3 regions of the Pseudomonas sp. microsymbiont 2 genome follow, and region 3 is predicted to be linked to each of the others. Evidence: riboswitches for the same ligand, from Rfam matches in the RefSeq annotation. Region 3 holds a riboswitch; each other region holds the start of a gene.
What was found. A riboswitch is a leader RNA that binds a small molecule or an ion and turns the genes downstream of it on or off. The one in region 3 is predicted to bind cobalamin.
Positions count from the first base shown of each region.

Region 1: another riboswitch for cobalamin. It lies ahead of cobW (cobalamin biosynthesis protein CobW); the one in region 3 lies ahead of ACYUME_RS16355 (TonB-dependent receptor).
Region 2: another riboswitch for cobalamin. It lies ahead of ACYUME_RS13680 (ABC transporter ATP-binding protein); the one in region 3 lies ahead of ACYUME_RS16355 (TonB-dependent receptor).

Region 1 is NZ_CM139112.1:3,299,270-3,302,508, reverse strand. It holds gene ACYUME_RS14695 (CbtA family protein) at 1-405, opposite strand, end outside; gene ACYUME_RS14690 (CbtB domain-containing protein) at 416-601, opposite strand; cobalamin riboswitch at 700-926, opposite strand; cobalamin riboswitch at 986-1,184, shown strand; gene cobW (cobalamin biosynthesis protein CobW) at 1,285-2,352, shown strand; gene cobN (cobaltochelatase subunit CobN) at 2,356-3,239, shown strand, end outside.
Region 2 is NZ_CM139112.1:3,049,955-3,053,193, reverse strand. It holds gene ACYUME_RS13690 (FecCD family ABC transporter permease) at 1-91, opposite strand, end outside; gene ACYUME_RS13685 (ABC transporter substrate-binding protein) at 88-1,050, opposite strand; gene ACYUME_RS13680 (ABC transporter ATP-binding protein) at 1,047-1,823, opposite strand; cobalamin riboswitch at 1,932-2,138, opposite strand; gene paaZ (phenylacetic acid degradation bifunctional protein PaaZ) at 2,305-3,239, opposite strand, start outside.
Region 3 is NZ_CM139112.1:3,649,235-3,652,473, forward strand. It holds gene ACYUME_RS16345 (carboxymuconolactone decarboxylase family protein) at 1-302, shown strand, start outside; gene ACYUME_RS16350 (GNAT family N-acetyltransferase) at 380-949, shown strand; cobalamin riboswitch at 1,030-1,234, shown strand; gene ACYUME_RS16355 (TonB-dependent receptor) at 1,348-3,239, shown strand, end outside.

The sequences.
Region 1 (3,239 bases), 350 kb from region 3:
TGCGGTGCCGGGCAGTTCCGGCGGCAGGCCAAGGGTCGGCGCCAGGCAGAACACGGCGAAGCCAGCCAGGCCCCAGAGCGCGCCGGTGGTCACGCGGCCAGGTTCGCGCAGGCTGTAGAGCGCGGCGAGGATCAGGGCGAAGCCCACCGCGACCACCAGGTTGCCGCCTGTGGTGGACAGCACGCGTTGCCAACCGTCTTCCGGGGCCCAGGCCTCGGCACCGTGTTCGTGCTCATGGGCGGCGGCGGTTTCGCCATGCTCGTGATGTTCGGTGACGGGGGCCGCGCTTTCATAGGTCTCTGCCTGGAGAATGAGCGGGGCCACCCAGAAACTCTGCAGCAAGGTCAGCAAAAGGGCCGCAAGCAGCCCGCTGAAGCCCGCGGTACGGGCAATACGCGTGATCATGCGGGTCTACTCAGTGGCAGGGGAAGGCGGCGCTGTGGCGGGTATCGTGGGCGGCGTTGTGCACCGCCTCGATGTGCGAGAATCCGGCGAAATACACCAGGCACAGACCCAGCAGGCTGGCGCCTGCCGCGACGATCAAGCGCTGGCTGAGGGTGATGGGGGTGGCGACGCTGTGCTTGGCACTGGTGTAAGGCATGACGCGTTCCTCTGCTGCTTTATTATGGCAACGGGCAAGCGCGACGCTCCAAGGCACGACTCGCCCTGGGAATACGACAGCGCCCGCCCACCGCGGGGTGTTCATCCGCACGTCAGGCCGGTCTCCGGGCTGGCGAGGCTGGAGCGGGGCTCCATCGAGGGCGGCCACCTTCCCATGCCGACGCGCTGGCACAGTGGTCTGGACGTCTCTCTCGCTTACCGTTGCGGGGGCAGCACCGGCTTTGTCCGCACACTGTCGAGGCGGCGTGACGCACCGGTTTCCCGTTTCACCCCCGATGGGGGCACCTGAACGCAATGCGCTAGCAAATCATGGGGCACGGCTTGCGTCAATCGCGGCGGCGGTTGACCGCGAAGCAGGCACTGCGTAGCCTTGCCGCTTCGAGGTTCTCCGGCCCAGGCCGGAGCTAAGACGGGAACGCGGTACAAGCCGCGGCTGCCCCCGCAACTGTAGGCACTGAAGGGTTCGGCACAGCCACTGCGTAACGCGCGGGAAGGCGCCGGCCCACCGGCATCGAAACCGGAACGGTGCAAGCCAGGAGACCTGCCTCGTGACGTTTTCGACTTTCAACCGGGCGGGGTGATCCGGTGGCGAACGCGCCCGGCCGGCCTGGCCGAGGCTGTCGTCCGGCCTGCCCGCGCCATTGCTGCCAAGGGCATCGCGACATGAAAACACTGGCCAAGCTTCCCGTCACCATCGTCACCGGCTTCCTCGGCTCGGGCAAGACCACCTTGCTCCGCCACATGCTCGACAACGCCCAGGGCCGCCGCATCGCGGTGATCGTCAACGAGTTCGGCGAGCTGGGCATCGACGGCGAGATCCTCAAACAGTGCAGCATCGGTTGCACCGAGGAAGAAGCCAACGGCCGCGTCTACGAGCTGGCCAACGGCTGCCTGTGCTGCACCGTGCAGGAAGAGTTCTTCCCGGTCATGCGCGAGCTGGTGGCCCGTCGCGGCGATCTCGACCATATCCTCATCGAAACCAGCGGGCTGGCGCTGCCCAAGCCGCTGGTGCAAGCGTTCCAATGGCCGGAGATCCGCAACGCCTGCACCGTCGACGCGGTGATCACCGTGGTCGACAGCCCGGCGGTGGCCGCCGGCACCTTCGCCGCCTACCCGGAGCAGGTCGATGCCCAGCGCAAGCTCGACCCCAACCTCGACCACGAGTCGCCGCTGCACGAGCTGTTCGCCGACCAACTGGCCAGCGCCGACCTGGTGGTCCTGAACAAGGCCGACCTGATCGATGCCCAGGGCCTGGCCAAGGTCCGCGCCGAAGTCGCCGAGGAGCTGCCGTCGGCGGTCAAGGTGATCGAGGCGAGCAGCGGTCGTCTGCCGCTGGAGGTATTGCTGGGCGTGGGCGCCGAATCCGAGGCGCATATCGACGGCCGTCGCACCCACCACGATTCGCACCATGACGGCGACGACCATGATGATCACGACCATGATGCCTTCGACTCGATCTCCATCGACCTGCCCGAGGCCGACGACAGCCTGCTGCTCGACGCGCTGACGCAGTTGGTCACCGAATTTGGCATCCTGCGCGCCAAGGGCTTCGCTGCCATCCCGGGCAAGCCGATGCGGCTGCTGATCCAGGGCGTGGGCACGCGTTTCGACAAGCACTTCGACCGTGCCTGGCGCCAGGACGAGCCGCGCATCACCCGCCTGGTGCTGATTGGCCAGGACCTCGATGCGGTGCAACTGGAGGCGCGCCTGCGCCAGGCCCTGGGCGCCTGAGCCATGCATCTGCTGCGGACCCAGCCCGGCGGTTTCGTGCCGGACGACAGCATTGCCGATCTCGGCCAGACCCCTGCCGAGCTGGTGATCCTCTGCAGCGGCGATTCGCACCTGGCGCTGCTCGCCGAAACCGCCGAGCAGTTGCCCGAGGACTTCCCCAGCCTGCGCCTGGCCAATCCCATGCAGGTGCAGAACCACGCCTCGGTCGACCTTTATGTCGACGAGGTACTGCGTCACGCCAAGGTAATCCTGGTGTCGCTGCATGGCGGCGTGGGTTACTGGCGCTATGGTGTCGAACAGTTGGTCGAACTGGCCAGCCATGGCGTGCAGTTGATCCTGGTGCCGGGCGATGATCGTCCCGACCCTGAATTGACCGGCCTGGGCACGGAGCGCGGCGAGCATGCCGAGCGGCTTTGGCACTATCTGCGCCAGGGCGGCAAGGGCAACGCGCTGAACCTGCTCAATTGCCTGGCCAGTCAATGGCTGGGGCGTGATTACGCCTGGAGCGAGCCCCAGCCTTTGCCGCGTACCGCCGTGTACCACCCGGCCAGGGCCAGCGCGGCGCTCGAGGACTGGTACGCCGAGTGGCATCCCGAGTGGCCGGTGGCCCCGTTGCTGTTCTATCGCTCGCATCTGCAGGCGGCCAACACCGCGTTCGTCGACGTGTTCTGCCAGCGTCTGCAGGCCTGTGGCTTGAACCCGTTGCCGATCGCGGTGGCCAGCCTCAAGGAGCGCGCCTGTCTCGATCAGGTCGAGGCCTGGCTCGACGAGGTGCAGGCCGAGGTGGTGATCAACACCACCGGATTCGCCCTGTCCAGCCCGGAGCAGCCCAACCTGCGTCCCCTGCGCCGCGACGTGCCGGTGCTGCAGGCCATCTGCGCCCAGGA
Region 2 (3,239 bases), 600 kb from region 3:
AGCCCAATGACAGCAGGCAGGACAGCAGCAAGGCGACGAGCAGCCCGCCCAGCAGCAGGCGATAGGCTGCCGGGCTGCGCACCGGCATCACTGCCGGGCTCCGGCGAACAGCCGTGGATGCAGGGCGGTCGCCAGGTGCTCGATCGCCGCGGCGTTGTCCACCGAGGGCGTCACCTGCAGGTACGACAGCACCACGAAGCGCCGCTCACGGATGGCGGTGACGTCGCCCAGGGCTGGATGCTGGAGCAGGAAGTCGCGCTTGTGCTGCCAGGATGTCGGTCCGTAGTCGACGATCACGATGACTTCGGGGTCGCGCTCGACCACGCTTTCCCAGCTGACTTCGGTCCAGCTGGCCCGCACGTCGGCCATGACGTTGTCGCCACCTGCCGTGGTGATCAGCGCCTGGGGCATGCCCAGGCGGCCAGAGGTGGTCGGGCGGTCTTCGCCGCTGTCGTAGAGAAAGACCCGGGGCCGGGCGTGCGCGCCGGCCAGTGCAGTGGTCACCCGCGCCACGCGCTGGCGCAGCTGCTCGATCAGGGTTTCGGCCCGAGGGGCCACAGCGAAGATCCGCCCCAGGTTGGCCAGGTCGGTGTACAGGTCGTCGAGGCTCGCGGGCGGCCTGGGCATGATGCGCGAGCAGGACTCGCTGAGCTCGTACACCGGGATCCCGAAGGCCGCCAGGCGCTGCGGGGTGACCGGCCCGCCGACCTGCATGCCGTAGCTCCAGCCGGCGAACAGGAAGTCGGCGTCGGCATCCAGCAGGTTCTCCACCGACGGGTAGCGCGGGGCGAGTTCCGGCAGGCCGCGCAAGGACTGGCGCATCGACGGATCGAGGCTTTTCCAGCCGCTGATGCCGCTGTAGCCGACCATGCGCTCGCGCAGGCCCAGGGCCAGCAGCATGCCGGTCAGGTTGACATCGTGGCTGACGGCCCGCTGCGGGGCATGCGCGAAGGTCACGTCGCGGTCGCAACTGCGCACGCTGACGGGGTAGTCGCCGGCCAGGGCGTGCAGGGGCAGGGCAACGAGCAGGGTGCAGAGCAGGCGCTTCATGCGTGGCTGATCCAGGTGATGCGTGGGTGCTGCCCCACGGGATGGCGGTCGACCAGGGCGTGGACACCGAATACCTCGGCCAGGCACTGCTCGGTCAGGACCTGGGCGGGCGTGCCCTGGGCGACGATGCGCCCTTGCTCGATCACGTACAGCCGATCGCAGTAGGTCGCCGCCAGGTTCAGGTCATGGAAACTGGCCAGCAGGCTTAGGCCGGTACCGCGCAGGTGGTGCAGCAGCGCGAGCTGGTGGCGTGGGTCCAGGTGATTGGTCGGCTCGTCCAGCACCAGCAGGCGCGGCTGCTGGGCCAGGGCGCGGGCCAGCAGCACGCGTTGCTTCTCGCCACCGGACAGGCCGCTGAAGCCCTGCCCGGCAAGCGCGTCCAGGCCCAATTGATGCAGGGCCTGGTCGATCGGCGCCGGGTCGCCGTCACCGTCCAGCCAACCCAGGTGCGGGGTACGGCCCATGGCGACCACGTCGCGCACGCTCAGGCCAAAGTCCTCGGGAAATTCTTGCTGCATGACCGCGATGCGCTGCGCCAACCAGCGCGGTGGCTGGTGCCAGATGTCCTGGCCCTCGAACAGTACCTGTCCGGCCTGCGGCCGGCTGAAGCGGTAGGCGCAGCGCAGCAGGCTGGTCTTGCCGCTGCCGTTGGGGCCGATCAGGCCGACGCACTCGCCGGGGTGCACGTCGAGGTCGATGCCCTCGAGCAGGGGCGGCCCGCCGGAGAATGGCGACCAGCGCAGGCGCTCGATGCGCAGGAGGGGCGAAGCCATGGAAAAGCCACCGTCGCGAAGTGAATGAGTCCGACGGTGAGCGTGCGTGAAGGCATTGCAGACAGCAGGAGGCCGCAAGACCGGCGCGCACCCGCCCACCGCGGGAGTAGCCAACAGGGGTTCCAGGCCGGTCTCCGGGCTTGCGAGGGTCATGGGGCATTCACCTTCCCATGCCGGCGGCACAGTGGTCTGTCGAATGCCTTGCTCGCTTACCGTTGCGGGGGCAGCGCCGGACTACCCGCGCAAGGCGCGGTACCGGCTTCCCGTTTAACCCCTGGCGCGGCGGCCAGGGACACCTGAAAACAAGGGGCGCATCTGAGCATTTATGCGCGGATGAGTCAATGCGCGCACCCTGTGGGAGCGGGTTTGTCGGGACGCCGAACCGTCGCGAAGCAGGCGCCACGGTGAATGGCACCGGCTGCGCCGGTGTTCGCGGCTAAAGCCGCTCCCACAGCGCCCCGCTGAGTCAATGGGTTATGTGCTACTCGCGCTTCGACACCAGCGTCAGGATGTCATAGCTGGCCACCAGCTCACCCAGCTGGTTGGTCACTTCCACATCCCAGGCCACCACGCCCTGGGGCTGCCCCAGCGGGCTGGCCTTGTCCTGGTCGATCTTGCGCTTGCAGGTCAGCCGCGCCTGGATGGTATCGCCGATGCCCACCGGCGTGATGAAGCGCAGGGTGTCCAGGCCGTAGTTGGCCAGCACCGGCCCTTCACCGGGGCTGACGAACAACCCGGCCGCCGCCGACAGCACGAAGTAGCCATGGGCGATGCGCTTGCCGAACTGCGACTGCTTGGCGGCGATGTCATCGAAGTGCATGTAGAAGTGATCGCCCGACAGGCAGCCGAAGCTGACCAGATCGGCTTCGGTGACGGTACGACGGTGAGTGAGCAGCGACTCGCCGATGCGCAGGTCGTCGAAATGACGGCGGAAGGGATGGACCTCGGTCTCGATCACCTCGGCGCCACGCACGTATTCGCCGGTCACGGCCATCAGCATGCTCGGTGAGCCCTGGACCGCGGCGCGCTGCAGGTAGTGCTTCACCGCGCGCAAGCCACCCAGCTCTTCGCCGCCCCCCGCACGCCCTGGGCCGCCGTGCTTGAGTTGCGGCAAAGGCGAGCCGTGGCCGGTGGATTCCTTGGCCGCTTCGCTGTCGAGCACCAGCAGACGCCCGTGCCAGGCGGCCGCAACCGGAATGGCGCGGGCCGCCACGGCGCGGTCGGCGGTCACCAGGGTCGCCACCAGGCTGCCTTTGCCACGGGCGGCCAGGGCCAGGGCTTCATCGAGGTCGTCATAGGCCATCAGCGTGCTGACCGGGCCGAACGCCTCGATATCGTGGGCGCCGCCATCGCCGTGGGGATCACGGGCCAGCAACAGGGTCGGGGCGAAGAACGCGCCTTCGGCCACGCCTTGGC
Region 3 (3,239 bases):
CCGGCATCGGCGATCTCAAGCACCTCTCTCCCGATACCGTGGCCGGCTACATGACCGCCAGCGGCGCCGGGGCCAAGACCAACCACCTGGACGCCAAGACCCGCGAGCTGATCTCCCTGGCCGTGGCCGTCACCACCCGCTGCGACGGCTGCATCGCCGTGCATTCGCAGCAGGCGGTCAAGCATGGAGCCAGCCGTGAAGAGATCGCCGAGGCGCTGGGCGTGGCGGTGGCGATGAATGCCGGCGCCGCCCTGGTGTATTCGGCCCGGGCCCTGGACGCGGTGGGCAAGGCCGACGGTTGAGGGCAATTGCGCCGCCGCCCTTGCGCGGCGGCGCGGTCCCCACCAGACTTGGCGCCCCAGCCCGCGCAGGAGTCGCCATGATCCACATTCGCCCCATGACACCGGAAGACTTCGAGCGCTTCTGGCCGACCTTCCAGGCCATCGTCCAGGCGCGCCAGACCTACGCCTTCGACCCACAACTGAGCTTCGAGCAGGCCCGCGCGCTCTGGCTGCAAACGCCCCTGCGCACGTTGGTGGCCGAGCAGGACGGCGAACTGCTCGGCTCGTATTTCCTCAAGGCCAATGCCGCCGGCCCCGGCGGCCACGTGGGCAACTGCGGCTACATGGTCTGCGAGAACGCCCGTGGCCGTGGCGTGGCCAGGCTGATGTGCGAACACTCGCAGAAGCTCGCTCGCCAGGAGGGCTTCCTGGCCCTGCAGTTCAACTCGGTGGTGGCCACCAACGAAGTGGCCGTGGCGCTGTGGCACAAGCTCGGCTTCGAGACCGTGGGGCGCCTGCCCAAGGCCTACCGCCATGCCGAACTGGGCCTGGTGGACAGCTTGGTGATGTACAAGTGGCTGGCCGATGAGCCGGTGGTGGAAAAGCCCGCCCTGCTGATCGGTCGCAAGAATATCGAGGCGCGGGTGTCCCGACGGCGCGGACGCTGACTCGCCGACAGCTCTGCGACAGCGACTGCACGGCGCCGCCCGCCCACTCGAACGATTGACTCCCCCACCATTCGATGGTCAGATGCGCGCCAGTTTCAGGTGTCCTGCGCCGTCGCGCGCAGGGTGAAACGGGAAGCCGGTGCGTCGTAGTCACGACAAGTCCGGCGCTGCCCCCGCAACGGTAAGCGAGCGAGCCCTTCGACAGACCACTGTGCGCCAGCATGGGAAGGTGAAGGCCTCATGACCCTCGCAAGCCCGGAGACCGGCCTGAAGCTCCACTTGGCAACCCGCGGTGGGCGGGCGCAGGCCGGTATCCGCGTGCGCGCCTGCGTGCGTGGGTCGCGCGTCTATGCATTGTTTCCACCGGGATCCATTCATTCCTGCAGCAGTGGAACGACATGTCCCGATACCCCAAGCTTCATACCCTGGCGGCCTGCCTGGCCGTCTCCTTGCCGGCACTGGCCGACGAGCACGAGGTCGGCGCCCTCACCCTGCCCTCCACGGCGATCACCGATACCCGCGACCAGGCAACCGTCGACCTGACGACCCCGACCCAGGCCGGTTCGCGGCTGAACCTCAGCGCCCTGGAAACCCCGGCCAGCACCAGTAGCATCAGCGCCGAACAGATCCAGCAGCGCAACAACCTGACCGTGCAGGACGCCGTCACCCGCTCGCCGGGCATCACCTTCATCGGCACCCCGGGCAATGGCGGCACCGCCCTCTCCGCCCGTGGTTTCACCGGGCACAGCTCGGTCATGACCCTGTTCGATGGCGCGCGGCTGTACACCGGCGCCGGCACCCAGAGTTTCCCGGTCGATCCGTGGATGGTCGAGCGCATCGACGTGATCCGCGGCCCGGCCTCGGTGCTGTATGGCGAGGGCGCCACCGGCGCGGTGGTCAATGTGATCCCGAAAAAGCCGTTCGCCGGCGAAATCCGCAATCATGTACGCCTCGGCTATGGCTCCTGGGATCGCCAGCAACTGGGCCTGGACAGCGGCGGCAGCCTGAGCGAACGCCTCAGCTACCGTGTCACCCTGAACAAGCAGGAAGGCAACGGCTATGTCGACCGCACCGACTCACGTAGCCTGGCGCTCAGCGCCGCGCTGCGCTTCGATGCCAGCGACGATTTGAGCTTCACCCTCGCCCACGAGCGTGGCGACGCGCAGCCGACCAACTACTTTGGCACCCCGCTGATCGATGGTCACCTGCGCGGCAGCCTGAGCAAGAAGAACTACAACGTGCGCAACGACGTGCAGCGCTACCACGACGAATGGACGCGCTTCAACACCGACTGGGTCATCAGCGACAACGTCAGCGCCAGCAACCAGCTCTACTACATCAAGAGCCGTCGTCACTGGCGCAACGCCGAGGACTATACCTGGCAGGCCGATACCGGTTTGCTGCAACGTGGCAGCTACCTGGAGATCAAGCACAACCAGGAACAGATCGGCGATCGCCAGAGCTTCACCTTCGACCACACCCTGTTCGGCTTGCGCAGCAAGACCGTGGCCGGCGCTGAATACAACCGGATCCGCTTCAACGTCGACAGCAACTCGCCCTATATCGATGCCGAGCCAAGCGACTACATCGACCCCTGGCACCCGGCTCCGGGTGGCTTCCACAGCGACTCGCCGCTCAAGCCGCAGACCCTGTCCACCACCCGCACCTTCGCCCTGTTCGCCGAAAACCGCACCGAGCTGACAGAACGCCTGTCGCTGGTCACCGGCGTGCGCCGCGACCAGAACCACATCGAGCGCGACAACCTGGTCAACGGCACCCGCAACGATCGCAGCCTGCAAGGTGGCAACTGGCGGGTTGGCCTGGTGTATGCGCTGACCGAAGACCTGTCGTTCTACGGCCAGTACTCCACCAGCGAAGACGGCGTCAGCAACCTGGTCAGCCTCAGCCCGACGCAGATGAACTACGACCTGACCGAGGCGAAGCAGACCGAGTTCGGCGTCAAGCAGCGCTTCTGGGAAGGCCGTGGGGAATGGACCCTGGCCGCCTACCACATCGTCAAGAAAAAGCTGCTGGTCTATGACCCGGTCTCCAAGCTCCAGCAGCAAGCCGGCCAGCAGACCTCCGATGGCCTCGAGGCCACGCTGGAGCTGGCGCTGGGCAACCAGTGGCAGCTGTCCGCCAACGCCGCGCTGGTGCGCGCGCAGTACGACGAGTATCTGCAAAGCACCTCCCAGGGCGTGATGGACCGCGCCGGCAATCGTCCGGCCAACGTCCCGCGCCGCACCGCCAACCTATGGCTGAGCAAAGGCTTCGGCCAGACCGTCGACGC